DNA from 4 places in the Paenibacillus tundrae genome. Region 1 is predicted to be linked to each of the others. Evidence: a T-box and tRNA genes for the amino acid it is inferred to sense, from the RefSeq annotation. Region 1 holds a T-box; the other regions hold tRNA genes.

Evidence for each region. The T-box of region 1 lies ahead of leuS (leucine--tRNA ligase). A T-box ahead of a tRNA ligase gene usually reads a tRNA of that ligase, here a tRNA-Leu.
Region 2: it encodes a tRNA-Leu, which carries the amino acid that the T-box ahead of leuS (leucine--tRNA ligase) is inferred to sense. The anticodon was not compared.
Region 3: it encodes a tRNA-Leu, which carries the amino acid that the T-box ahead of leuS (leucine--tRNA ligase) is inferred to sense. The anticodon was not compared.
Region 4: it encodes a tRNA-Leu, which carries the amino acid that the T-box ahead of leuS (leucine--tRNA ligase) is inferred to sense. The anticodon was not compared.

Annotation. Positions count from the first base shown of each region.
Region 1 is NZ_CP145605.1:4,623,020-4,630,369, reverse strand. It holds gene V6W81_RS20785 (CvfB family protein) at 1-575, shown strand, start outside; gene V6W81_RS20780 (class I SAM-dependent DNA methyltransferase) at 945-1,715, shown strand; gene V6W81_RS20775 (phosphotransferase family protein) at 1,903-2,859, shown strand; T-box leader at 2,915-3,184, shown strand; gene leuS (leucine--tRNA ligase) at 3,257-5,701, shown strand; gene comER (late competence protein ComER) at 5,682-6,527, opposite strand; gene V6W81_RS20760 (ComEA family DNA-binding protein) at 6,715-7,326, shown strand.
Region 2 is NZ_CP145605.1:2,263,017-2,270,366, forward strand. It holds gene V6W81_RS10265 (YkvI family membrane protein) at 1-517, opposite strand, end outside; gene V6W81_RS10270 (xanthine phosphoribosyltransferase) at 720-1,301, shown strand; gene V6W81_RS10275 (hypothetical protein) at 1,399-1,728, shown strand; gene V6W81_RS10280 (hypothetical protein) at 1,849-2,067, shown strand; gene V6W81_RS10285 (carboxymuconolactone decarboxylase family protein) at 2,180-2,509, shown strand; gene V6W81_RS10290 (C40 family peptidase) at 2,600-3,064, opposite strand; cyclic di-AMP (ydaO/yuaA leader) riboswitch at 3,070-3,201, opposite strand; gene pelA (pectate lyase) at 3,646-4,602, shown strand; tRNA gene V6W81_RS10300 (tRNA-Leu) at 4,793-4,877, shown strand; gene V6W81_RS10305 (carbohydrate-binding protein) at 5,037-6,722, opposite strand; gene V6W81_RS10310 (divergent polysaccharide deacetylase family protein) at 7,061-7,350, shown strand, end outside.
Region 3 is NZ_CP145605.1:4,449,770-4,457,119, forward strand. It holds gene V6W81_RS19975 (insulinase family protein) at 1-2,173, opposite strand, end outside; tRNA gene V6W81_RS19980 (tRNA-Leu) at 2,608-2,693, opposite strand; gene V6W81_RS19985 (general stress protein) at 2,968-3,423, opposite strand; gene V6W81_RS19990 (hypothetical protein) at 3,649-3,870, shown strand; gene V6W81_RS19995 (NucA/NucB deoxyribonuclease domain-containing protein) at 3,997-4,488, opposite strand; gene V6W81_RS20000 (sensor histidine kinase) at 4,615-5,778, opposite strand; gene V6W81_RS20005 (DUF1904 family protein) at 6,449-6,778, opposite strand; gene V6W81_RS20010 (YjcZ family sporulation protein) at 6,944-7,069, opposite strand; gene V6W81_RS20015 (hypothetical protein) at 7,176-7,350, opposite strand, start outside.
Region 4 is NZ_CP145605.1:1,540,712-1,548,061, forward strand. It holds gene ureC (urease subunit alpha) at 1-989, opposite strand, end outside; gene V6W81_RS06610 (urease subunit beta) at 986-1,372, opposite strand; gene V6W81_RS06615 (urease subunit gamma) at 1,391-1,693, opposite strand; gene V6W81_RS06620 (hypothetical protein) at 2,037-2,681, opposite strand; gene V6W81_RS06625 (hypothetical protein) at 2,732-2,935, opposite strand; gene V6W81_RS06630 (urease accessory protein UreF) at 3,208-3,909, opposite strand; tRNA gene V6W81_RS06635 (tRNA-Leu) at 4,372-4,454, shown strand; gene V6W81_RS06640 (hypothetical protein) at 4,534-4,722, opposite strand; gene V6W81_RS06645 (glutathione peroxidase) at 4,871-5,350, opposite strand; cyclic di-AMP (ydaO/yuaA leader) riboswitch at 5,742-5,918, shown strand; gene V6W81_RS06650 (hypothetical protein) at 6,034-6,432, shown strand; gene V6W81_RS06655 (HAD family hydrolase) at 6,598-7,281, shown strand.

The DNA.
Region 1 (7,350 bases):
AGGTTGGGGACGAGGTTTTTGTTATCATGGAGCATGATAAGCAAGGTCGTCTTCGTGCGAAATTGGCTGGAGAACGTGAACTTGCAACGTTAGCCTTCCATGCACCGACATCATGGCTCAACGAATGGGTCGAAGCGACGGTGTACAAGCCATTGCAAATGGGTACTTTTGTACTTGTAGAAGGTGGTGTACTTGGATTCGGAGCCATTGGTATGATCCATTCCTCCGAGCGTACGCACTTGTTGCGTCTCGGCGAGAAAGTGAAATGCCGGGTAACGCTGGTTCGTGAGGATGGACGTGTGAACTTGGCAACGTCTCTTCGCAAAGAGGTAGGTCGTAACGAGGATGCGGATAAGCTACTCGCGTTCATGAAGGAGCGTCCAACAGGTGGAATGCCGTATTCGGATGCGACGCCACCGGATATTATTAAACAGCGTTTTGGCATCAGCAAATCAGCCTTCAAGCGTGCTTTAGGTAAGCTAATGAAGGATGGACTGGTCACTCAGAAAGAAAACTGGACATACCTGACGGAAGCTGCTTCGCAAGCTTCTGCTCCAGATTCGGACAAGAACTAGTAACGTTATTAACGTTGAACTTAAGCTAAACGAAGACTCATGTGAGTCCAATGTAAAAGCAGGGCAAGGCTGGGTGAACTCCGGACGCCCCTGCTTTTTCGTCTATAATAAATTTATATAAGTTTAACTAATTCTTTACACGAGAACGGAGAAGACAGAAATAACATGAAGAAGCGAAGCGTTCGCCTGAAAGCTTTCTGAAAGAAAGCTGCATCGGAAGCATCAGCTATCCCCGGATTTACCCTTTGGAAAAGGGAATCAAAAAAATCTGGGGATAACAGCGATCGGAAGGTTGTTCTGTCATCGGAGTGGCAAGTGTAAATATTTTTGAACTTTATAATAAAATGAATTGAAAGTGCGGTGCCTGACATGTCTTACCGTAAATTTGCCTATGTTTACGATGAATTAATGGAAGATATGCCTTATCCGGACTGGATAAGGTTCGCGAGAACAGCTTGGGAGCGGCACGGGATGCCCAAAAGTGTAGCAGAACTTGGTTGTGGTACAGGTTCGATTACGATCCCTTTGGTTAACTCAGGATTCGAGGTGACGGGGATCGACCTTTCGGCGGATATGTTATCTGTGGCTCGCAGTAAGATGGAAGCTACTCCCCAAGGGCATCGTTTGTACCGTGAAGGCAGTGTACGGTGGGTACAGCAGGATATGTGCGAATGGAGAGTGCCTGAGCCTGTTGACTCGGTTATTTCATTCTGTGACTGTATTAACTATTTGCTGGAGCAGGACGATGTCATCCGCACCTTCCAACGAACGTACGAAATGATGAAGCCAGGAGGAACATTCCTGTTTGATGTGCATCATCCCAATACATTCATTCGATATGAGGAAGAACAGCCTTTTGTACTGGACGAACGCTCGATATCCTATATCTGGACAAGTGCTTTAGACTCGGAACGATGTGAGATCGAACATCATCTTAGCATTTTCTCACGTGTTGATGATGGGGGGAAGGATCTCTATCAGAGGTTTGAAGAGGTGCATGTGCAGCGTGCATACGATCCGGAGTGGATGAAGCTGGAGTTACGGAAGGCGGGATTCCGCGATGTCAGTGTGTACGCAGATTTTGAGTGGGAAGAAGCAGGGGATGGCGCGCAGCGTCTGTTCTATGTTGCTATCAAATAATTAGTCTTGTTCATCGCCCTTGCATATGCGGAGGGCGTTTTTTTATTTTGATCAGAATAGGAGCGTTGAAACGTGATCTAAGCTATTGCCAGTTAAGTGCGGGGAAGCCATAATAACACTAACAGAAAGCGTTTTCCTTTTTTGATGAGATAAGATGACGAACTTAAGAAGGACAGGTGATTATGGGGTGGAAAGTAAATACAAAACCAAGCTAACTTCGGAACAGCTAGAACGGATAGTAACCCAAATATTAAATAGTGAACTATCTGAGTATCAGGAAATGAATGAAGGCTGGGCGAATCAGGCATATCGGATCGTATTAAAAGATGGACAGACAGTGGTGCTCAAAATAGCCCCTACGGATAAATCCAATCTGATGCGTTGTGAACAAGGGTTAATGAAGACTGAAGTGGAGGCGCTGCGTCTTGTGTCAGAACTAACGGATGTACCTATTCCTCGTGTACTTGCGTATGATGATTCGCTAACTCTTGCTCCCTCAGAATATTTTATTATGGAGCATATGACAGGTAAGCCGTATAACCAAGTGAAAGAGCACTGTAGCGTTGAAAAACAGGAAGCGATTGAGGAACAGATCGGGCTTTACAACCGAAGATTGAATGAAATCAAAGGCGAACAATTTGGTTATTTCTCATCGGAACGACAACGTTATTCCACATGGAAAGAAGCTTTTCTGCAACTGATGGATGATGTATTAATCGATGGGAAAAAGGCAGGGATTACGTTTTCGATGTCTTATGAGGAGTTGGAGCGTTTGATTCAGGCTAGAGCTGATGTCCTCGATGATGTGCTAGAACCTGTGTTTATTAGCTGGGATCTGTGGGATGGCAATGTGCTGGTGGAGAATGGTCGAATTACCGCCATTATTGATTTTGAGCGATCACTCTGGGCAGATCCATTGATGGAGCATTATTTTAGTCATTTTAATTACACGACTGGCTTTTTGAAGGGTTACGGTGCATCCATTACAACACCAAGTGAACGAAGCAGAAGAGGGTTATATGATCTGTATTTTGACCTATTACTTCGAATCGAATGTGCATACCGGCAGTTTGATGATCAAGATCATATTCAGTGGACAATTCACAATCTAGAAGAAAGCATTGAACGGTTTCGGTTAGGCTGAGGTCTGTCATTGACTTTAGCGGTACTTTTTTATATAATGTTTCCGATATTGTATACATATTTCGATGATAAGGATCAGTAGTGAGTCCTGTACATGACAGAGAGTCGGCGGTTGGTGCAAGCCGATTGACAGTATTTCACGAACTCGCCTTGGAGAAATGCGGTGATTACACCATCCGATACTTAACCGATGTCTATTCGGTGGGTGAAGGAATGGAAATCCGCATCGGTTAACCGCCGTTACAGGTTCAAAGGGAGTGGATGACGAAGCACGTTCATCCGCTAACTAGGGTGGTACCACGGGAATTCAACCTCTCGTCCCTAGCGCTGCAAACGCTACGGGATGCTGAGGTTTTTTTGTTGTAATTTATGTGAATCAACCAGAGGAGGAACAATAGATGAGTGAGAATCACCAGCCGAAGCACGGCTATCAACCGCAAGTGATGGAGAAAAGTTGGCAGCAATTTTGGGATGAGAATAAAACGTTCAAAACAGGTGAGGACCCGGCTAAACCGAAGTTCTATGCATTGGATATGTTCCCATATCCATCAGGCGCGGGACTGCACGTAGGTCACCCGGAAGGATACACAGCAACAGATATCGTTTCTCGTTACAAACGTATGCGTGGATACAATGTTTTGCATCCGATGGGCTGGGACGCTTTTGGTTTGCCTGCTGAGCAGCATGCACTTGATACGGGTGAACACCCACGTGAGATCACATTCCGTAACATTGACAACTTCCGTCGTCAGATTAAATCCCTTGGGTTCTCCTATGACTGGGATCGGGAGATCAGCACAACGGATCCGGATTATTACAAATGGACGCAATGGATCTTCATCCAGTTGTACAACAAAGGCCTCGCTTACGTTGATGAAGTACCTGTAAACTGGTGCGAAGCATTGGGTACAGTGCTGGCTAATGAAGAGGTCATTGACGGTAAAAGTGAGCGCGGTAATCACCCAGTTGTCCGTAAACCGATGCGTCAATGGGTTTTGAAAATTACTGAATATGCTGAGCGCCTCTTGGAGGATCTGGAAGAGCTGGATTGGTCCGAGAGCATTAAGGATATGCAACGTAACTGGATTGGTAAATCCACAGGAGCAGAAGTGGTGTTTGCCATTGAGGGACGTGAGGAAGTAATCAAGGTATTCACGACTCGTGCGGATACTTTGTTTGGAGCTAGTTATGCTGTATTGGCGCCAGAACATGAGTTGGTAGATGCCATTGTGACAGCTGAGCAACGTGAAGCGATCAAAGCTTATCAGGAGCAAGCTGGACGTAAGAGTGACCTGGAACGTACCGATTTGGCCAAAGACAAAACAGGTGTATTTACAGGAGCTTATGCCATCAATCCAGTAAATGGAGCGAAGGTGCCTATCTGGATCGCCGATTATGTTCTGGCTGGTTATGGTACAGGTGCAATTATGGCGGTTCCTGGGCATGATACACGTGACTGGGAATTTGCGAAGCAATTCGGACTGGATATCATTGAGGTTGTTGCTGGTGGGGATGTGACCAAAGAAGCGTATTCCGGAGACGGACCACACGTTAACTCTGATTTCTTGAATGGTCTGAACAACGAAGAAGCGATTGCGAAGATGATTGCATGGCTGGAAGACAGCGGTAAAGGTGAAGGCAAAACGACATATCGTCTGCGTGACTGGTTGTTCAGCCGCCAACGCTACTGGGGAGAGCCGATTCCAATTCTACATCTGGAAGACGGAACGATGAAGACCGTGCCTGAGGATCAACTTCCGTTGTTGCTGCCGGACATCGATCAGATCAAGCCTTCGGGTACAGGCGAATCACCACTGGCGAATGTAACCGAGTGGGTGAATACGGTTGACCCTGAAACTGGAATGAAAGCACGTCGTGAGACAAACACCATGCCGCAATGGGCGGGAAGCTGCTGGTATTACCTGCGCTTTATCGATCCACATAACGACAAGGAATTGATCTCTCAGGAGAAACAACAACAATGGCTGCCTGTGGATCTGTACATCGGGGGAGCAGAGCACGCTGTGCTTCACTTGCTGTATGCACGTTTCTGGCATAAAGTGCTGTATGATCTGGGTGTAGTGCAGACGAAAGAGCCATTCCATAAACTTGTGAACCAAGGTATGATTCTGGGAACTAATAATGAGAAAATGAGTAAATCTCGTGGTAACGTTATTAACCCAGATGAAATTGTAAATGAATTCGGTGCAGATACTCTGCGTTTGTATGAGATGTTCATGGGACCATTGGAAGCAACAAAACCTTGGAATGCTAACGGGGTTGAAGGCATGTACCGCTTCCTGTCACGTGTATGGCGTCTCTTCATCAACGAGGATACTGGCGCGATTAATGATAAAATTACAGCGGATGGCGGTACAGAAGAATTCAAGCGTACTGCTCACAAAACAATTAAGAAGGTTACAGATGATCTGGAACATCTGCGCTTCAACACAGCGATCAGTCAGCTGATGATCTTCATCAACGATGCATACAAAGCAGATACGCTGCCACGTGAATCGATGGAGAACTTCGTGCAATTACTGTCACCACTTGCGCCGCATATGGCGGAAGAGCTGTGGAGTCGCTTAGGTCATGAAGGTGGTATTACTTATGTAGCTTGGCCTGAATATGACGAAGCAATGACGGTAGACGCTGAAGTGGAGATTGTCGTTCAAGTGAATGGCAAAATTGTAACACGGGCAACCGTTGCGAAGGATTTGGATGCACAAGGCATGCAGGACTTCACGATGGAGCTTGCACCAGTGAAGCAGGCTCTGGAAGGCAAGACCATTCGTAAGGTCATTGCCGTTCCAGGCAAACTGGTTAATATTGTTGCCGGTTAATCTCACTGGCTTGGAATAGTTCATTAAGCTTTACCAGGTCTTCATCATATTTGTCATGGGTGGTGTGAATGAGGCTATCAAACACACCGTCCAGACTAATCTTGAGTAGTGCCAAGGCTTGAGCAGTGATGCCACCGGGAACAGCAACTCGAGCTTGAAGTTCTTGAGGCGTATACCCTCCTTCAGTGAGCAGTTTACCTGTTCCAAGGAGCATCTCGCCTGCAAGAGCACATGCATCTGCTCGTTTGATCCCTGTAAGCTTGACGGCACTCTCAATCCACTGTTCCAAAAAGAACGATATGAATGCAGGTCCGCAACTGGAAAAGTCGGATGTTATGCGTGTGCAAGCTTCATCCACTTGGTAAGGTTTGCTGAAATGACTCAGCAAGCCTTCCAACACAGTGCGATCTTCAGGTGTCATTCGTTCACCGTGTATACATAATGACGCTCCGCTACCGACCTGATGTGTGACGCTTGGGATAACTTTGGAGACTTTGCAAGGAAGTGAAGATTCCAGATGACGCAGCTGCACGGGACTAGTGATCGATACAATCATATGATTGGGATTCACGACGGGCAGGATCTCGTCAATAACATGTTTGAATTCCAGCGGCTTCACACAGAGGAAGATAATGTTGCTCCGGATAACGGTTTCCCGATTACTCTGTGATTCATGCAGACCGGGATAACGGAGGGATAACTGACGCACTTTGGAAGGGGTACGATTGCTTGCGGCGATCTGCCGCGGCTCCAATGCTCCGGATTGGATCAGGGCATAGATCAGCAGGCTTCCCATGCTGCCGGTTCCGATAAATCCAACCTTCATTGTTTCAGGCCTCCTTTCATGCTTTACGGTACTGGCGTAGTTCGTTCCTTCTAGTCTATGCAGCATAACTTGTTTGACATGACATCAAAAAAGGAATGTGGAGTTTGTAGTCCATTTATAGACGGTTCGGAAGCACCGCCCGTGTTCAAAATTGATCTATTTTGATAACAGGGAGAGGTGTAGACGAATGAGATGGAAACAAGGATGGACGATTGGTGCTGCGGTAATTGGAACGATACTTATATTATGGTCGGGCAAAAGTGAACAGCCGCCTTCTGGCTGGGAACCGATGCAGCTCGCCACTCAAACGCCGACGCTCAAGCAGGAAGCTGCTATTGTAGAGTCGGCTGTTTTGGGTCAAAATAGTGAGTTGTCAACGCAAGCTGTAGTAGAACAAGCCACATCAGTCAATGCGGGGGTGAATCCTGCTCGAGACAGTGAGGCTTCTTCTACGATGCAGGGGAAGGCGTCAGAGGAGAAGAGTCCAGACGTGGGTAATACGGAATCTGCTACGTCTGCAGCGGTCACGAATATCTCAACTGAAACAGAAATAAAGCTTGAACAGCAGGTTACAAGTCCACCAGAGCAACAGGTTGTCGACAACGGTAAGATTGATATCAATTCAGCCCCTGTCTCTAAACTCACCGAGCTTCCAGGCATTGGAGAGAAGAAGGCACAGGCCATCGTTGATTATCGAAATGCACACGGACCGTTTACAAGAGTCAGTGATTTGACCAAAGTAAAAGGAATAGGTATGAAAATGCTGGAGAAGATGGCTCCTTATGTGCAGATTCGCTAAATTAGATTATTTCAATCGGGAGAG
Region 2 (7,350 bases), 2.4 Mb from region 1:
ACGTGATAAATCTAGAAGCCCCAGGATGATGGAGTGTGCTGGTAATCATAAGTAGCGAGAGCAGCAGCATCATCGGCACAACGATACTATTCATCTGCATGATGGCTCGGATACCTCGTCCCAGAAGAAGGTAAGTACCGACAAGTGTAACGAGCAAGCCGGTCTGGTAATGCAAGCCGAGATGTTCAACAAAGACGGAGCCTGCTCCAGCCAACATGACGCTGTTCACTCCAATGAGAATGAGAAGGGTAATCCAAGTGATCCATCTGCCTGCTTTGTAACCGAATAAATGCTTATTAAGATCTTCATAGGAGCGGGAGCCTGTATCGTGTGCAATGAGCATCATTTTGGTGCCTAGCCAGACAAAAAGTATGGTGGATAGGCCGATGGTGAGTGTTGCCCATTTGCCATACTGGGTAAAAAACTGCAGGATTTCCTGACCTGTTGCAAAGCCGGCACCTACCACCGTTCCAATGTATGTAAATGCGATCTGCAGCACCCGAAATGCCTGTTTCATGCGTTTCCCCTCTCAGGCCCCTGAATAGTTTGGACATGCGGGTGCCATGGTACAAGGTATGCTTGACCCTGGAAACTCATGACAATGAGCTCATTCTTTAAGCACGATTGTAAGGCTAAGTAACAATAAAGCTGATTCGCTTGAATTGACAGTCATATCTATGATACTTTTACGTCATAGGATAGGCTTGGGAGGTCAAATCATGGAAGTGTTGAAACAACGTATTTTAGAAGAAGGAGTAGTCATCTCTGATCAGGTGCTTAAATTGGATGGACTGCTGAATCATCAGATTGACCCTGGTTTGACAATGGAAATGGGACGTGAGTTTGCCTCACGTTTTCGTGAGAGTGGTGTAACACGTGTTATTACGGTAGAGTCTTCTGGCATCCCGGTAGCTTTTGCTGTTGCACATGAGCTAGGAGTACCTCTTGTATTCGCTAGACGCAAAAAAACGCTACTGGCTGACCCTGATGCCTACTGTGAACGTGTACCATCGTTTACGAAAGGAATTGTGACCGATATTATGGTGTCTCGTGAATATATTCATGAGAATGATCGTATTTTGTTCATAGACGATATTATTGCTAATGGGGATGCAGCTCGCGGTGTTATCAAGATCATTGAACGCTCTGGGGCTGAATTAGTTGGTTTCGGAGTAGTCGTCGAAAAATGTTTTCAAGCAGGAGCACGAACTATTCGTGAACAGGGAATTCCTGTTGAAGCCTTGGTACGTATTCGTTCCCTGAACGATGGAAGCATTCAGTTTGACGATAACGAAATGTGACATTTTAAAGGAAAAGGGCCTATTTTTTGAACAATGCCTTTGCATGACCGCAGAATTCATTTATAATGGGGTTATGTTAGGGAGAGGAGGCAACACCATGGGGAACCAACCGGCAACAGAACAATTTTTCATTGATAAGCTGGCGGAATCGAAAGTTCATTTTGAACGTGCCCTGGATTGTAAACATACGGAATTCGATGACCTTTATCCCTATATGATTGAACATCCTCAATTTTTCTGGTACAAACGCTATGTTGCCTGGTCAGAACTTCTGACGATTGTAGGCTTGTGTGAAGAGTTGTCCTTCTCTTGGAAAGAGCAATTTACACCGCATCAAGTGGAGTACCTTGAAGAACGTGTGATGTCCGCCAAAGTGCTTGATTTTTGGTTTGAGAAGAATGACAGCAAAGAGCACGCGCAGCGGTAAATTTCAGTCGGGACATACGTTTCGTATGACATGACAGTCCAATACAGTCACGTGAGACCTAAATGAGTTGTCATTTAGGTCTCTTTTTGTAAATTAATTTGGAACATAGGAGCCATAGACATGATTAGTGATACAGAGCTGGATGCCCTGCGTTTGTCAGGTGAAAAGGTTAGAGTGGTAAGGGACGAGCTTGAGTCCAATGATGTAACAGGAATTGTTGTTGCTTGGGATGGAGAGCAGGTACTCATTCGGCGGCAGAATCGACGTGTGGTTAAGCTCGATCGTAGTTATCGCTATCAGCTGTTCAGCGAGCCGCGCCAGAGTCCACTTAGCGAGTAGGAAATGAGCTAACGGGATTTACCATCCTCCTATAGGCATAATCGATTCGCTCAGGAGAAAGGATAGTTACAGTGAAGGATGTGGAACTATCTCCGAGAGGGCGTGCAATGATATGACATTGATGAATGAAAAGGTTCACGCGTATAAGGATCAGATTGGTGAGTTGAGCGATGTGCTACCGGGAGTGGTGAAGTCTTACCATGAGTTTACGGGAGAATGCTTTCAGCCAGGAGCCATTGATGCCAAAACGAAACAATTAATCGCCTTGGGCATTGGCTTATTTGCGAATAACGAAGTGTGTACCTTCTATCACGTGGAGGAAGCTCGTGCGAAGGGTGCTACCGATCAGGAGATCATGGAGACCGTTGCAGTGGCGGGTGCCGTAGGCGGCGGTCATGCACTATCTCAGGGCGCAATGCGCGTACAGAAGGCGCTGCACTAAGCAGGATGGGGCTATATCAATGAAAATAAGGACGTATTCCTTGGCAAATGCTACGGGAATAGGTCCTTATTTATGTACATCGAAGTTATATTATATTTTTCCAATCATTTTATTATACATAAACTGGCCAGTAACTCGGCGAGCCGTAACATAACGGTCTTTGAAGTAAGGGTTAGACAATTTAGTGATGCTGACACCTTTGCTGCTTGATGCGTGTGCGAATTGGCCGTCACCGATGTAAACACCTGCGTGTGAAACACCTTTACCCATTGTATTGAAGAATACGAGATCGCCTGTGCGAAGGTTCGCTTTGGATACAGGAGTTCCTGCTTTCGCTTGCTGCTGGGAAGTGCGGGGTAGATCGATGCTATATTTATCAAAAAGATATCTCATAAATCCAGAACAATCGAAGCCGGCCATTGTTGTACCGCCCCATTTGTAAGGAATACCTGCCATGTTATTAACGACGGTGTTGATTGTGCTTGCCTCTGTACTTGTTGCACCTGAAGTAAATAGTACTGCTGCTCCAAAAATGGAGATGATAAGTTTTTTCAAAATCAATGTTCTCCCTTCGTTGCCTACGGAGTTAGCTAAGGGTTCGGTAGAAGGTTCCCTATATTTCCTATGTATAAGAATAATTCACCCAAAATGGTTCCCCCGTTTTCAAACATGAAACTCGGCAAATGAATAATTAAGTTTTTGTAACCTTTTGAAACTATATTGCATATATGCGTAAATGTCAAACCCATCTTAATACCTTCTTTATCGCCCAATGTTAACGGAACTATTGATTTTTATGAAGAATAAACACGAAATGACAGCGTAACTAATTACAAAATAGTAATATGTGATTCAAATCCAAACTAGAGTGTATACCACTCGAGGTTTGTCATGTGCAGTTTGAACTATTCTGATAGATACAATAATCGCGGAATGTTACAAGATGTTGCATTAATTGACAAAGTTATTTTTTTTGCATAAGATCGTTCTATCCAATCCACATATTGGATAAAAATATAGTCGTTATAATTTAATTCAAATAAAGGAGTTGGTGGAGAGACGTGTAATTAGAGGGTGAAAGTAAGTGGAATGAAGAATTGGATGATTTCAATAATAACGGGGAGTGTGTGATCATTTTGAATACAAAAACAAAGTTAGTTACATTAGTTCTAGCATTTTCAATGGTATTTTCTGCGGTAGGTATGGTCATTCAACCGGTTAGGATTGTATCTGCTGCGGATGCTTCGGGAACAACAGCAAGCATATCCGATATCTTGAAGAATCAAAGAGCCGATGGAGGCTGGAGAAAAGAATATAAGCAATCCACTGGTGAGTGGGCGAAATCTACGATCGACAATAAAGCTACATACTCAGAAATTAGAAGACTAGCTAAAGAATTCAAAAAGACAAACGACCCACGTTATTCTGCTGCCGCGATTAAGGGAATTAACTTTTTGCTGAATATGCAGTATTCCAATGGTGGGTGGCCTCAAGTTTATCAAAGTTCTGGTTATCACAAACATATTACCTACAATGATGATGCGATGATTAATGTAATGTACATGTTGGATGAAGTTGCGACACGAAAAGGTGACTTCTCCTTTATTGACAGCAACCTTGCCAATCGTAGTAAAAATGCGGTTGCTAAAGGTGTGGATGCGATTTTGAATACACAGGTAGTTTCAGGTGGCAAGCTCACAGCATGGGGGCAACAGCATGATTCAAGCACACTTAAGCCTGCAGGTGCAAGAATCTATGAAGTACCATCATTAACAGCTGGAGAGAGTGTAACGATTGTTAAATTCCTGAAAACAAGACCTTCCAACGCCAAAATTACAGCATCCATCAAGGGAGCCGAAGCTTGGTTTAACAAAGTGAAGATCACCGGTTACCGATATGAAAGAGCGAACGGCGATAGCAAAATTATTGCTGATTCCAAAGCTGCACCAATCTGGGCTCGTTTCTATGAAGTTGGAACGGATAAACCCATCTTTATCGGTCGTGACGGCATCGTGAAATACAAATTGAGCGATATTGACAAAGAAAGAAGAGGCGGTTATGCATGGTATGGTAACTGGCCATCCAAGCTGTAACTTAATTTAGATTCTAAACTGGTACCAATCGTGCCAGATCATATGCCAGCTCCTAAACATGAAGCCCGATCCGGAAGTGACTATCTGGATCGGGTTTCTTCCTGAGCATTTGTATATTGACATGTAGATGCTTGCGTGATATATTATTTTTTGTCGCCGAGATACATATATATCACGGAGATATACATATGCGGTCGTGGCGGAATTGGCAGACGCGCACGGTTCAGGTCCGTGTGGGCTAACCCCCCGTGGAGGTTCGAGTCCTCTCGACCGCATCGAATGAAAAGGTTCCCTGTTAGACATTAGTCTATCGGGGAACCTTTTTTTGAACTCATATGGGGGATCTCACAGCTTGTCCATCCATTGTCGGTTACAACGACCTACGACTAATCACAGGCTTGGGCAATTTTTTGCCAATTATATTACTACACGTATTATGATGCTGTAACTGTAATGTTATCGATATTAGGCCCTTCTGTACCTGTTGTTACAACTCTGATGGTATTCGTTCCAGAATTCATGGGTACCTGAATGGTTTTCTCGCCCCATGTCGACCAGCTTCCTGTTGCTGAAAAAGAGGTATTGCTGATCACTTTGTTTCCGTTAACGTACACATCGAGGTTACGCGTGCCACTCTCTAATGCATAACGAAACTTTACGTTTTTGGTACCACTTGTCGCATTGTTAATATTATTCCATTGAATGGCAGAGTTCGTTAGTGCATTGAAATTAACATACCCCGAGCCGGTGTAACCTGGGTAGATTGTCTCAACTACAGCATCAGTTAGGGTAGTTCCTGTTTCAGCTTCATACGTTGTACCACTTGTGTTACCACTTCCTGGCCCAGTGATATTCGCTACAAATGTGGTTACACTTTGAGCAGGAAGCTGTGCAGTAAATGCGCCGTTAGACACATTGATCGGTGCTCCACTTGCTAGGTTACGGCTGCTATCCGTTACCCATGAGGATACAGTAGAGGCGTTACCATTTTGCAGGACAAATCGCTGACTGGTTGCAGAAGTTCCTTTGTTAATTGCGACGACGACAACCTTGTTATCTCCTTTGTAGGCAGACACAAACGTATTGGTATCTGGGTTTTTCGTTGCATCCACTCGCAGATAGCCTGGACGTACGAATTTGGAGAAATGAGCCATATTATAACCGCGTTTGCTAATCGTGCCATCCTCTTTCATCGGTCCGTACTGTCTACGGATGTACCACCATACATAGGCTTGAAAATCTGCTTCTACCATTGCATTGTGCATGTGATGGGAGACTTCCAATGCTTCTGGCCAGCGGTCTGCAGAATTGTTATCACTGTTTGGATAATAAACTTCGGTCATCCACAGTTCTTTGCCTGCACCTTTTTGCTTGAAGAGTGGGTATGCAAAGTTATTGACTTGAGTACCGTACAAATGTGCTCCTAGAATGTCCATATTCGCGAGCGCTTGTGGATCATTGAGAATCGGGTCAGATATGTTTTTTAGGTATTGGAAGGATTCAGGCGCCATCACTTTGGTGTTCTGGATCGATCCTGCATTTTCTTTCATGAAGCGAAGGATCTCCTGTGGTGTCCACCAGGTCCAATCGTGAGCGTAATCTGGTTCATTTTGAACGGAAATGGCATACAAGTTTACGCCGTTATCTTTCATGTACGTAACGAAGTCATTCAGGTGCTGAGCGTAAGCAGCATATTTGTCATATCTCAGACGTTTAGCATTCGTATCGCCATTCCGGTTGAACGTCTCGACCATGTCACTTGGAGGATTCCATGGGGAGGCGAACACTAGAGCTCCTTGTTCAATCGCTCTTTTGGCTGTATCTACTTCCTTAGACCAGTTACTTCGATTAGGATCGACACTGATTCTTAAGATGGAGAAGCCTAACTGGTTTTGCCCGTTGCCAAAGGCTGTATCACGTTGAGCTGGCGTCAAGTCACCGATCCAAACCGGGTGATTAATTCCTCCGAAGCCCTTGATGAGCTGCTTCTCCGAGGATAAATTAATGGTAGCATCACTTGCTGCCGAAGCTTGTGTGGGTGTTAACATCAGTGGCAGAGCCGTTAAGCAGGCGAGTAAAACGTTAAAGGTTTTTTTGAATTTAAATTTCACTGCGATCATCCTCCTCGAAATGGTTATCCTGAGAACTGCTAAACCAATGAAATCTTAATTTTGCTTAGATTCAGTTGTAAGCCCTTACATAACCTCCTTTCGAAAATAAAAGGAAAGAAAATCAATTTATTCTTTCTTTTGTTTATTTTAATAAAATATTGTTGAACTGAATACCTGACAAATTTCAGGTCTTTTACTAATTTATCTCAAATTATCGGGAATCGATGACATTTTTTATCCCTATTCAGAAGTTACAAATTTTCCTTTAGTTACGTCAAACCGTTTTTTACATAGAACTCCCTACAATATCAAACAATGAGAACAAAGATCTAAGGGAGGGAATCAACATGGAAAAGAAAGTGAGTAGCAAGTGGTATACACGGTTAGTGGGGGGCTTCGTTCTTTTACTACTTGTTAACGTGGGATGTATGGCAGGTGGAGAGATAACGGTGGCATCTCAGGTGCCAAAAGAAGCGGATACAGTCAATGCTTACGCACTGTCGAATCGTGATCGGATGCATGTGGCAGCTCAACCTAAACAATCCGTAACCCCTCATAACCGTATGGCAATTATCATTGATGATGTAGGTAATGACATGAAGGGTACAGCAGAAATCTTGGCGATGCCAGTCAAGCT
Region 3 (7,350 bases), 170 kb from region 1:
GGTTCGTTAGTTCTTCTTTGCGATCTTCATAATTTGCCTGCAGCTCCTCAAGCCACTGATAGAACGCCACGCCACTTACCGCTTCACGAAAAGCAGCTACGGCTGAATGCTTGGCAGAGGATCTGCCCATTGCTGCCGAGTGTCCACTATTGATCAAGCTACGCTGCAATCTGCCCTTCAATTGGGAAATGATCTCGTACAACCGCTTCGTATCGTGGAACTGCGAAGTCAGTACAATCTCCTCAATCATATCAAAAGCAAAATCCAGCTTATCATATAGAATTTTAGCTTCAATCTCAAAATGAGCTTTATACGTATTATATTGACGAGCATCGGCGCTCGCCCCTACGCTGGCACTGATTCCACCGGAATGGATGTGGATTTCATTGGACAGACCATTGAATTTGAAGTTTGCGGTATCCACGTAACCTAACACACTTTTCAAAAGTCCTAAGTACGGCTGTAGATGCTCGGGAACTTCCTTCACATTAAACAACAATTTCAGATATCCAATTCCGTTCGTGTACAGATTGTGATGTACAATCGTTGTTCCCTCGACGGACTTTAATGTATTCGATAATTTGGACGCTTGCGGATCGATATCTTCAATCGACAAGGTTGGAATGACCTGCTGTTGTTCTTTCGTTGAAGGTGCATTCTGATAATCCGCGAGTTCCTTGGTACGTTGAACCAGTTGCTCGATCTCTTCCTTACTCAGACTGGCTTGGAGTGATTTCAAACGCGATTTCAATGCCTCTTCCTTACGCAAACTGAGTCCTTTATCCGGAGTCACGGCCACAAACGACGTGTGCGTATTTTGCAATAAATATTGCTGAATCAATTGCTCGAAATATCCTTCGTTCATCTTCGTTCTGAGCGAAGCAAATACGGCATTGGCCTCCAAATGGGTGAACGGTGCCTTGTCGTCATATAACCAGCTCTGTAGCGTATAGAAGCCGTAGATCAGCCCTTTAGGCATTCTTCCAAAGTCTGCTTCCCGATGATTAAATTCATATGAATTAATTCCGGCTAGAAGTGCTTTCGGATCGATCCCTTCGCGCACAACGCGCTCAAGCACTTCGTGAACCGTGTCGAGGAACACCTGTTTACTCTCCAAATTACTCTTCTTCAGCCCAATCGTCATGACCGGCTGGTACAAGCTATCATCATATGAGCCATATACGTCCTTGGCAATTCCTTTGTCGAGCAACGCCTGCTTCAATACCGCACCTGGAGCATTCAGAAGCGCATATTGTAATATTTGAAAGGCGATATTCAGCTCTTGATCCAGGCTTGTTCCAATAACTGCATTATAGGTTAAGAAGCTATTGTCCACTTCCGACTCTGTCGTTCCAGCCGAATACGTTTGTACCACATCGACACGTTCACCAAATGAAGGCTGCAGCTCAATCTCCGAATCTGTCTCCATCCGATCGTATTGACTCAGGTACGTTTCATCCAACCACTTAAGCTTCTCTTCCATATCCATGTCTCCATACAAATAAATGAAGCTATTAGAAGGATGATAATACTTCGTATGGAAATCCAAGAGTCCTTGATAAGTTAGATCTGTAATCTCGTCCGGGATGCCTCCCGATTCCTTGGAGTACGTTGTGTCTGGGAATAGAGAATTGAGCACGGCTCTACGAACAATCCGTTCAGGTGAAGAAAAAGCACCCTTCATTTCGTTGTAAACAACGCCGTTATATGTTAATTCATCCTCTGCAGAAGGTAACTTGTAGTTCCAACCTTCCTGCAAAAATATTTTTTCGTTCTCATAAATATTCGTATTTAACACCGCATCCAGATAGATGTCCATCAAATTATGAAAATCATGCTCATTACGGCTTGCAATAGGATAGATCGTTTTGTCCGGGTACGTCATTGCATTCAGAAATGTGTTGAGTGAACCCTTCAACAATTCAACAAATGAATCCTTCGCTGGAAACTTCTTAGAGCCGCATAATACGGAATGCTCCAGAATATGAGGTACGCCCGTATTATCGCTAGGTGGTGTTCTAAAACCGATACTAAATACTTTATTGTCATCTTCATTGGACATAAGGACAATTTTGGCGCCTGACTTTTTGTGTTCCAGCAAGTAGCCGTCAGATTTCAGTTCCTCCATCCTGCGTTCTTGGATTACTTGATAAGACTGAAGCTGTTTCAACATATGTCGAGTCCTCCATTAAAAATGTATTTGGTTAACTTTGAGCTCCGCAAGATAAAGGTAATATATGCCTATAGCCAGTATACACCAACATCCCTTGTCTTCATAACGACCACCACGGGATTGCTTCATTCCCCATCCCACAATGCCCCACAAAAAAAGATCGGACACTGATCTGAACGCAAAAAAATGCAACACAAATATGAATATTCAGCTATACTGTACCTAAATATTCATAGCCAACATTGGCGGAGGTTTTAAATTTGTCTAAGTACACTAAATTCTATGTATTATTCAACTCTGTTAATAATCCTCAGCTTTATTAAATACAGAAATTCCAAAAGTTAATCGCGCTTATGATTCAAGACCCTCATTTGAAAGTATAAAAAAAAGGAAATCCCCTGATATATCAAGGAATTTCCTTTTCTCTTAATGGATGCCGAGGACCGGGATCGAACCGGTACGGTAGTCACCTACCGCAGGATTTTAAGTCCTGTGCGTCTGCCAATTCCGCCACCCCGGCATGATTATGTATTTCTCAATCAAATGTGGCGACAAGAAATATCTTATCATGTATTTTAATAATATGCAACACTTTTCCGAAAAAATATTTCTAAAATGAAACAGGCACCACCGGCGTAAGCCAGCAGTGCCTAGAAAGGTCGAGTTGCGGTCTCGAACTTTCTTATAAACCATCTATATTAAGGGAGGTGTAAGGTAAGAATACCTCCCCAACATTAAAGAAACCTAAAATCAGGATTAAATTAAGCTAAAAAAGAAAAAAAGTTCACATTTGGTTAGTCACGCTTCATGATAATAGGCGTGATCCGAGCAATCTCGTCTTCACTGGTTTCCACAATCACAAGCAAATGTTGTTGCATAAGCCATTGCTCATAATAGTTTGCGTCATCCTCAGAGATACCGGCTTCCGTCAGGGTAAGTACAAAATCATCGGTCTCTTCACCGATTTCATTACCAGCAAGCCGGCGAACGGCCTTCCCAGCAGACATCGTTTGATCCTTACGTTTACCTAGCGCTGCTAGCACCCCCTTAAAGGCTCCTAATGCTCCATCAGTGCCTGCGCCCTTAAGTGGTTTAGGTAAACCTGCCTTCTCACTGATCAACTCCAAATCAAGCTGTTCTTTAGCGACTACGCCGAGTGAATCGGAATCAACTCCTGCCTGTCGAAGCTGATTCAGCATTAAAATGGCTTCGTTCTCAGTACGTACCATTCCAATCAATAACTTTGTCATACGAAATCCTCCTTAACATACATGCTTTAGCTTCAGTACCCTTTATAACCCTCTAACTGAAAAAAACAAACGCTAATCACGCGATAAGACGAATCACCTAACCCAAAAAGTCACTTCTCTTCTGGAAATTCATACCTAGTTCTGATAGACTATATAAAGAAGACAAATTAACCATTGAAATTATTGACATATCGAATCTAATCTCATAACCAGGAGAAATGACATATGAACAAAGAGGTAGAAATTGCCATCCGTCGTAATCAACAAATTATGGTTCGTAATACAAGCGGTCAATCTGTAACCGGATTTCCAGAACGCTCTGCCGATTCCTCCATCCTCCTTCTACGCACAGTACAAGGGAACCTCTGGATTCCGTTTGAGGAAGTTGAGCAGGTCACACGCCTGTTAAGCATTCGTTCGCATCATCTAAGCAGCATGGCACTGTGAGTAGCCGTTTGTAGCCAGCAGTGAATCGATTGAATCATCAGACGTTGAAGAACGCCAGACTTTGAGAAGTCTGGCGTTCTTCATTACTATACAACACTATACAACTAGGATCTGTCTTAGATCTTGCTATTCAACTACAAACTTCACTCGTGTTCCATTTGGATATGTACTAAGTTGATTGCCGACCCATGAACCTGCTCCGCGATTGTCCTTTGGCGTAATGTATTGGATATCTGCATTAGCCCCACCCTCTGCACACATAGCCATTGGCCACTCGTCTCGATCCTTCCCCTTCTTCACTGGCACTCCCTTCAGCGAAAGATCCCGATTCGTCTCGGCACCATCACGATCAATCGTACACACATCAGAATGCCCTGCCTTAACGGCCGACCGAATATGATTAGCTGTCTCTGGGTAGCGTTCAGAAGGGAAGATCAGCGTATGATCTACACCTTGGCTACTACTCCCATTAAATATAGAAGTCCAATCCCCCAGCTTATAATCTCCATTAAACCACGCGAAACAGGCGACTAGAGCAAGCGTGACCAATGTAACCCATTGCTTTTTCACCCTGGCCGTTCCTTTATTTCTTCTCTTTCTTGTGCGTTTACGCGTCATGCTGCCTCTCCCCCATTCATCATTACATTATATAGAACATTCGTTCGTGGAACAACGGAAATGTGCAGAAAAAAAACAGCCCGGATCGCTCCCGAACTGCCCTCTTCCGATCATATAATCATCCTTTTAACCTACATGACCCATGCTTGGCATCACCTGTTGTCGCTTTAAGGGCACAGTGACCTGGAATTGTGTACCCTGACCTTCTTCACTCGCTACCGTGATTTCACCATGCATCAATTCCAGCAGCTCTTTACAGATCGTTAATCCAAGACCGCTGCCCCCAAACCTCCGTGCATGAGACACATCTGTCTGAGTGAAAGCTTCAAATAATTGATTCATCTGATCTTGTGGAATCCCGATCCCTGTATCTTGGATGCTAAAGACCAGCGTCGTTACATCCTCCAATGTCTCTTTTACATCCAATTGAATATGCACTTCGCCTTGCTCCGTAAACTTAATCGCATTGTTTATTATGTTATCCAGCACCTGTCGTAAGCGCAACGGATCTCCAACGAGCACTTCTGGCACTTCAAGATCAACATGGCAGACTAGGCTGATCTGCTTCTGTATAGCAGACAGTTCATGCGTCTTGATGATCTGCTGCATTAGTTTGGATGGCTGAAACTCGATCTGCTCTACCTTCATTTTCCCACGACCTAACTTCGCCATATCCAAGCTCTTGTTTACAATGTTCAGCAAGGCCTCTCCCGATTGACGAGCAAGCTCCAAGTACTCCTTTTGCTCATTACTGGTTTCTTCCATGCCCACCAGCTCAATCATTCCCATAATTCCATTGAGCGGCGTTCGTAACTCATGATTCAGTTTGCCAATAAACTCTAGTTGTCCTCGGCTGTTCAATTCAGCCATGTTCGCTGCCATACGAAGCTGTTCTTCGGCATATTTCCGCTCTGAGATGTCATATTGTATCCCAACAAAAAAGAGGCAATCTCCCTCGTCATTAAAGATCGGATCTATATTCAACTCATTCCAAAACTTGTGTCCACTTTTGGTGTAATTCAGAATATCAATCTTAATTGATTTCTGCTCTCTGAGCGCTTCACGAATCTTATCTACTGTCTCCGGAAGGGTATCCCTCCCTTGAAGAAACCTACAATTTTGCCCAACAGACTCTTCAAATGAATATCCTGTCAATGTTGTAAAGTGCTCGTTTACATAGATCAGGGGCAGTTCTGGTGAGGTTGCGTCGACCACAGTTACGGAAGATTTAAGCTTAGAAATTAAAAACTCCCACTGAATGGGTATAGAATACTGATTTTGAATGGCCATGCTTCCCTCCTGCTTCTATCTGTCTTCAACAATATTCAATAATAAGTGGTTGTTTATCATCAATTTGGTATGTGATCATACTAATTCAATATCATTAATTGTATCATAGTTGTTCAAAAGGTGCCGAAAAGGTTAATGTTTTCATAAACTTAGGAGGAATACACATGAAGTTTCTGTTCATTCTCATCATCGTTATTCTGATCTTATTCATTTTCAATAGACGTCGTCGATAAGTGGATTGAGGCCATGCCTGAACGAGGAAGGAAGATCGCGCATGAGAACCCTCTTTTTTATTTTCATGATACTGTGCATTATCAATCTTTGTTTCCCCAAGTTCGGATGGTTCCTACGCTATGGTTGGATTGTGAAGGGGGAATCCGAGCCTAGCAAGCCGTATATGGTCTTTGTTCGTATGACTAGTTTAGTGATGTTATTAATTGCATTTTCACTAGTGGCGGCATGATACCACAGTTACAATCGATCATGTATATGTCGGAGAAACAGGCATTTATGCATGCAAGAATGACCTTTATTCTAACTGTCTTACCTTATCATCAGATCTCACTATAAATAAAAAAGACGAGCAGCATTCGCCCGTCTGTATCTGATCCAAGCACAATTGGATCAGATTTTTTTATTTGATCAACTTATATACTGGGTCATATCTCATTCAATTCAGTGGGTAATCCGTTAACGGTTTCCCCTGCTTGTAATATAGAGTAGGCTCCAAAATACTAAAAAATATGTGTACGTCTGGCAAACCTGCTTCGACCAAAATGACGTATATGGAAGAGGCCATTCGATTATGGATTTCCTGATCACGCTGAAACATAACAATTTCTATAGAAGCTGGAGAAGGAGTGAGTGCTTGTACATCATAACGCTCAGCCTTAATTCTTTCTTGTGGAATATTAGAAGTGAGCGACATCTGCTCTGTGATTTTAGGTACAACTTCTTCTAACTGATGACCTGTAAAGCCTCTGAAGCGAATAAACGGCATTGCAATCCCTTCAATCTTTAAATTTAGTTACTTATGTGATTTTAAGTACATTGTTTTCTATTGTCAAATGACAGACTTTCTATCATTTACTGTATATCATAAGGAAAAGCTCCACTGAGATCTCAGCAGAGCTTGGTGTAACCATCCACTTAGCTTAGTTATAAACTAACACCAGAAAGACTTCGTGATGATGACGAGCAGGATGAAAAGCACCAAAATTGCAGCAGTAGAAGTACACATTCCCTGTCCGATTCCTCCGACATTTCCACAACCGTATCCAACATGACTCATTTGATTGGCCTCCTTTGATTTAAAAGGTATGGGATAACATATGCCAATGCTGAGTAAATGACCGGGCTTCTCCCTAGATGCAACGCCCAATCCTCAGGGGATCACTCTAGCCCTCCACTTTTATCAAAAAACGTCCTTGCCTGGTTGTAGTAATCTCGTCAGCTCCTGCAAGCTCCACTACTACAACTCGGGTTCGAATATCATTATGTGATGCAAATACAACCTTACCATCGGAGGATATACAGTACGCAATTGGAATAGAGGTGTCACTGTCACGATAC
Region 4 (7,350 bases), 3.1 Mb from region 1:
ATAGATGGGTCTAAATGGTGGCAGACCATCAGCATATCCAAATGCTCTTCTACTGTATTTCGTGTGTAAGGTCTGGTGGGGTTAGTGGAAGAAGGAATGACATAGGATTCACCGGCTGCTCGAATAATGTCGGGTGCGTGGCCGCCGCCTGCGCCTTCTGTGTGGTAGGTGTGTATGGTACGACCGTTAATGGCTGTGAGTGTGTTCTCCAAGAATCCGGTTTCGTTCAAGGTATCAGTATGGATGGCTACCTGCACATCATGCTCGTCAGCAGCAGTCAGACAGGCATCGATTGCACTTGGGGTTGTACCCCAATCTTCATGGAGCTTGAGTCCAATTACCCCTGCTTGAATCTGTTCAATTAAAGGGGCTGTAGTGGAGCTATTTCCTTTGCCGAGAAAGCCAATATTCATAGGGAAGGCTTCTGCTGATTCCAGCATGCGATGGATGTGCCAAGCTCCTGGTGTGCAAGTTGTTGCTTTTGTTCCTGTGGCAGGCCCTGTGCCGCCGCCAATCATGGTGGTAACACCAGAAGATAATGCCGTCTGAATCTGTTGTGGACAGATAAAATGAATATGGGTATCGATCCCGCCTGCAGTTACGATCATTCCTTCGCCAGCGATGATTTCCGTGGAAGCGCCTATAATGAGTGAGGGGTCGACGCCGTCCATCGTATCGGGATTGCCGGATTTTCCTATGGCGCAGATGAGTCCATCGCGGATACCGATATCGGCTTTGACGATTCCCCAATGATCAATGATGATTGCGTTGGTGATTACAGTATCAGGGGTGCCATCACTACGAAGGGCATATGCGGATTGACCCATGCCGTCGCGGATGACTTTGCCGCCGCCGAACTTGCTCTCGTCTCCGTAGATGGCATAATCGTGTTCGATCTCAGCCCAAAGTTCTGTATCTGCTAGTCGGACGGCATCGCCGGTTGTCGGCCCGAACATGGAAGCATATTGCTCACGGCTCATTGATTTCATGGAGAATCACTCCCATCCTGCTTCAGTGGGGCAAAAGTCTTCAGGAACGTGTCTAGCTTCTGAGAATCGGGAGGGTGATCTATGGCGCCTTCGGTTAAACCGTTAAAACCATAGATTTGTCGTTTGCCGCCAAATGTCGTAAGTTCGATAGGTTTCTCCTCACCGGGCTCAAACCGAACAGCAGTACCTGCCGGGATATGCAGGCGATGTCCATAAGCCGTTATGCGATCGAATTCCAATGCAGCATTAACCTCGTAGAAATGCACGTGGGAACCGACTTGTACGGGACGATCCCCGCGGTTCAAAACAAGTAATCGCGCTGTTGGGCGATTGGGGTGACAGATGATTTCGTCCTGCTTCAAACGATATTCACCAGGAATCATGATGTTCTCCTGCCTTTCTTAGCGTATGGGCTCGTGTACGGTAACGAGCTTTGTACCATCGGGAAAAGTAGCTTCTACCTGTACCTCGGGAATCATATCCGGTACACCTTCCATGCAGTCCTCACGTTTCAAAATGGTACCGCCGTATCGCATCAATTCTGCAACACTCATTCCGTCACGCGCGCGCTCCATGAGTTCAGAGGTCAGTAGGGCGATAGCTTCGGGAACATTTAACTTAAGTCCTCGGCCTTTGCGTTCCCGGGCGAGGTTAGCGGCTACGGTAACCAGGAGTTTTTCCTTTTCCTGCTCAGTCCAGTGCAATGTAATCCGACCTTTCCCATATGAAGTCAGTCTTGATCTCTTTTGAAGACAAACGAAAGCATGTTCATCTAATATAGAATATTATGTTAAATATACTCACACAGGGTAGGTTCGTTGTCAATGGGATTTGAATAATATTGGCATTTTATATCCATTATAATGGGTTGATGTGTTATATATATTGACATTTAAGTTTGGTGCTTCTTTGAATGCCGCATTATTAGAGGCTGGGATGAGAATAAGGGAGGAGTGGGTGCTTGAGGGGTTGAAGCGTACTCTTCGGGATAGAATCGTCCGAAGGCATTCAGCCTTCGGCGCTAACAGGATTAGAGTTCATCTATCACTACCCGAGAATACCGGAATATTGTGGGTACAGTCTGCGGATGCAATCTGGGCAAATGTCATGGGTGAACTCGGCATGAGTGTGCTTTCTGAGATAACTCTCGACGGAGTTCCATGTATCCTGTTCATCCTTAATTTGTTTACATACGGCACATATAGGAAGGAGTCCGTGTAGTGTACGTACCTCAGATAATGCTTGTTGAAGTTGCTGCTCGGCTTGTTTCTGTTCTGTGACATCGGTGTGGGCGATTAAGGCGAGTTCAGAGCTACATGGTGACTCAGTTGTTGGTAAGGGAGTGAGTTCTATGCGGAACCACCTTTGTTTCGAATTGGGAAGGCGTATCGCAATGTCGTATGTATGGTTGCTGTCAAATGGTGTTCGGATGTTTTTGAGTCGCTGGATCGTCTTATTGCTCTGATGATCTCGCTCAGGTGACGTCCATGCCTCTAGTAGATTGAGGTAAGGCAGTGTGCCGGATTCGGAATAAAAGAACGCTGGTAAGTGTGTAAAGTTGTACGTTTGACCAAGTCCTTGTCGCCAAGCGTTGTTGCAGCTACGAATGATCCAGTTGTTATCTACGATAATGAGTTGGTGGCGCATAAATTGATAAGATAGTTTCTCTAGATCGGTTGTTAAGTACCGCATTGGTCGAAACCCTCCTTATGTTCATTTGGCGAATGAGGCATGGTGATCTGCTAACGGAGATCGTCTGGAATTTGTAAAATATCTGCGACCTGATTCCGGAATCGGGTAGCCTTGCGTGTGCCGTGAATTAGGTTGGATAGACGGTATGGTGGGATGTCGTGTTGTTCGCAAAAGGTCTTCTGATCCATCTGGAGTTCGGTTAAACGGCGTTTGATGGCCCATCCGAATGGGGTCACGGGTTTCTTTTTGTTCAAAAGGGTTCACCCCTAGGTTAAAAGTAGTATTCAGTCGCTCCTACTTCGGGTAGAATGTAGGGAGATGCGCGCTGTATATTTCATTATATACGTTATTACGTCATGTAACAATTAAAAAAGACGGAAATAAGTGTATTTTATGATTTAAAATGACGTAAATTCGCAAATTCATCCATAAATGAATAACAACAAAAACACGCCAGCAAAGGAGTTGCGGCGTGTTTTTGTTCAATTGGAGAGGTATGTGTTGCGGGAGGATTCGTGGCACGCAGCTATGCTTTGAATGCATGTAACCCTGCGCCAAGCATGTGGAAGCTTGGGAATAGTGACTTCATAGACGTCGCTGTTGCTTGTGCTGGTTCATCCGCAACGGAGGCGCTGACGGTATTCCATTCATGCTCCAGGTCTGTGGTTAGGTGAACCAGCAGTTCCTGTATGTTTTGACGATCAAGGGGGATGGCTTTCGAGGCTTCCGTTATGCATGCGTTTGAGGCTGAGTGGAGATAACCGAGAACCGCCTCCTCGACGGGGATATCGAGGTAGTGGTTAATCCAGGCGTGAACAGTGGATAGGCATCCAACTGAATTATAGGTGGACAGGGTGTGCTCGAGTTTTCTAAAGTCGATCCAGGGATGGAGGGCTTGAGCGAGCTTGATTAACCGTTTGCCCATAGCAGAGGAGTGTTCCCTGAGATCTGGAGGGGTTCGCTGAACGTGGACTAGTTTGTCAATAAGAGCTGTTCGCCATGTGTCCTTCTGATCCGCTGCACTGTAGATGCCCTTAATCGCCATTCCTTCCAGGCGCACAATGCTCGGATGTAATTGACAACGCATGAATGATTCCAGGTCTGCTACGTTGCGGATTGAACCTTCTGCTATAAGTGCATCCATGCCGAATGAATGAGTGAACCCTCCGACTTGAATAGAGGAATCAAGCAGTTTGACATAATCGAGCAGCTTATTCCCACGGTTCACGATCTTTCGCCTCCTATGTTCGTTAAATGTTATTATATATAACATTTTATTTCGTTTTGAAGCTGTTTATGAGTTTGAATCCGAATTATATGATATATATATTCACATAATTATCCGCTTTTTGTCAATTAAATCTTGTTAATTTTGTTTTATTTTCTTTATATGTTATTTAAAATAACGTACTGAGTTATATATTGGAGTGTGTGTGATAATCTTGTCATTGGAAGAGAAGTAGTAAAAGTAATATTAGTGATTATTCCATTGGCTTGCTCATTGAAGCTTATCAAGGGTAAATGAACTACAAAAATAGGTCGAACTCAAGGATATGCAACTGCTGTGGAAATATGACGATTCATGCAGGTAGAGGGGGAATTATCGTGTGAAAAAGCTGAATTTAAAAAGTACTTTACTTTTATAATGAAACCCGGTATAATCATTTTTGTTGCCGATAATTTACGACATGCGGTCGTGGTGGAATGGCAGACACGCTATCTTGAGGGGGTAGTGGGCGTATGCCCGTGGAGGTTCGAGTCCTCTCGACCGCATCATAATGCAAGACAGAAGAAGCTTCCGAACTCGGAAGCTTCTTTTTTTGTTTCTACCGTTTTTATTTTATTCTAATCATTAAGCCCGACCGATTTGAAGTAAACGTACGATTTCGCCATCGATAAGCTCTCTACTTACTTGGATGAATCCTAACGATTCATATAACGTCCCGGCGATTCGATTGTCTGGTCGATGTCCAATCATAATCCTTGTACCATTAGAATTACGTCTACTTCTCCGAAACATTGCAGTAAGTACTTTTTTCATACCACATCACTCCTCTCAACAGAACACTCTAATGTATATCCTGGGCCCTTATGCCAAAATAAGCTCGTGAGTGCAAAAAAAAGCCACCGACTAGAGAATTCCTGCTTAAAGCTGTGGTCTCCGGTTAGATGGCTGTTGGTTGTTCAATTTATTTTTTTAGTAATTTCTCGATGTCAGCTTCGATCTGATCAGGAGTTGTTTTGGGTGCGTAACGCTTTACGACACGTCCGTCTTGATCCACTAGGAATTTAGTGAAATTCCATTTGATTGCTTTGGAGCCGAGTAGGCCTGGAGCCTCTTTGGTGAGATGCTGGAACAGGGGGTGAGCGTTCGATCCGTTGACATCGATCTTCTCGAACATCGGGAAGCTTACACCATAGTTCATTTGACAGAACTCAGCAATATCATCGGATGAGCCTTTTTCCTGTGCAAACTGATTGCTCGGGAATCCGAGAACTTCAAAATTGCGATCTTTGAATTTATTGTACAGCTCTTGCAGCCCTTCGAATTGTGGTGTCAATCCACACTTACTAGCTGTATTCACAATAAGCAGCACTTTGTTTCGGTATTGAGACATTTCTTGTTCTTGGCCTCGAAGGGTATTAACTTTGTATTCATAAACGGTCATGAAAATCGCCTCCTATATCGAATGAATGATTCCTTTTTCGTATATATCTATTATATTGGTTACAATTAAATAATGCAAAACTAATATTGGATAATTATAGTTTTAGCTCTTTTTGAGCTTGAATTGGTCTTCATATGGACGAATAGGTAGAAGATTTTTGTGATCACGAGAATTAGAGAGCTTAGGGGAGATGGATGAAGCAAAAATATGTTGTAAGCGATATCATTGGGTTGAAACGGCATAAATCCGTCGATTCGGTGATCTATGTACACTTTACATCAACATGACCTCGGTGTATGATTCATATCGTAATTTCTAATTTAATTTCTATTGTACATGAAAAAACGAAACAAACGATAATATCGATCTAATCAGTAATGATGTAAGAACGATGTTTTAATCGCTGAGTTTCCATTCATTCATGGGTGGAAAACGGGGGAACCAACAGGATGCGCTGTTCTAGGACGGTATGGATCCATGGGGTGAATTTTCCGGTAACAGCCGGAAATAGGGCGACTCTCGCGCCCGAATCCGTCAGCTAACCTCGTAAGCGTTAAAGGGAGAGGCAACAAGCCGTACGCTGGTTCATGGTGTTTTTGCCATGGATTCTTTAAGAAGCGTCCGGGAGGCCTTGGTCCCCCACGCTTCTTTTTTGTTGTCTTTTCACGCTAAGGGAGGAACGAATGATGGATAATGAGATGATTTTAGTAACTGCTCCGAACGAAGCGGGGCGCAAATTTATCAAACTATTGATGTACAAAAAAATGCCGTTTGCCGTTCTGACCAACAGTGCAGGGGAAGAGCGGAAACTCCGGAAGTTCGGGGTAGAGCATGTCATTCGCATGAACACGGCTGCGGCAGAGAAATGGTTTTTACCTCAGAGTAGTGTAGGTAATGTTTTTATTTTTGAGAATAGTCTGAACTTGACCTGCCGTTATTTGCAGATCTGTCGTTCGTGGACATCTAAGTCGCTGTGTGTGATTACAGAACAGAGCCATCCAAAAGGAATTTATCGAGGCATGGGTGCCGATCGGATTGTCTATTCATTAAACGGAGAAGTGGGCTTCCTGCTTAACGGTTGATGCTGCAACCGATGATTGCTCCCTTGTCAGGTGCCTGATATAATTGAACGAATAGATCATTAAACTTATGAACAAAGGGTAAACGGAATTTTGAGGAGACTCATGCATGAAGTGGGTCTTCTTTTTTATTGTTTAGGGGATGTAGCAAGATAAGGAGGAATAGTTGTGCCAGATGTACGTGGGTTAAAATGGTTGTTCTTCGATGTAGGAGATACGCTAGTGGACGAATGGGAGCCTGTAGACGATATTATCGGTCAGTTCGTGAGAGAAGCCTGTGCACTTGGATATCCGGTGCAGATCGAGACTGTACGGGAGATATTTGTCACCTGTTACCGAAACTACGAGGCATGGCCAATGAAAGTGGCGATACGTACGTTGATTAGCGATGAACAGCATAGAGAGCAGATCCAGGCTAAATTAAAGTTTCGTAAAGAGCTTGAGCAACCCTATGCGTGTGCTGGTTCAGTGCTGAAATCACTGTCACGATATTATCGAATTGGCATCATTGCTAATCAGAGTCCGGGTACGGAGGAACGGTTAGAGCGTTACGGCTTGCGTAAGTATGTGAATGTACTTGCTTGTTCTGCTGAAGAAGGAGTGTCTAAGCCTGATCGTGAACTGTATGCAGTGGCATTGAAGCAGGCGGGATGCAAGGCTGAGGAAGCAGTTATGATCGGAGATCGCATCGATAATGACATCGTTCCGGCGAAGAAGCTGGGAATGCGAACGATACGCATTTTACAGGGGTATGGACGGTTCCAGCCTGAGCTTGAAGATCAGGATCACCCGGATTGGACAATTGATAATTTAGAGCAGCTTCTTCCTTTGCTTTTACCAGATCAAGACTAGGAGATACATACTCCAAAATAAGATTTATGCTGATGACCCTACTGGAGCATATCGTTCTAGAAAAGGATA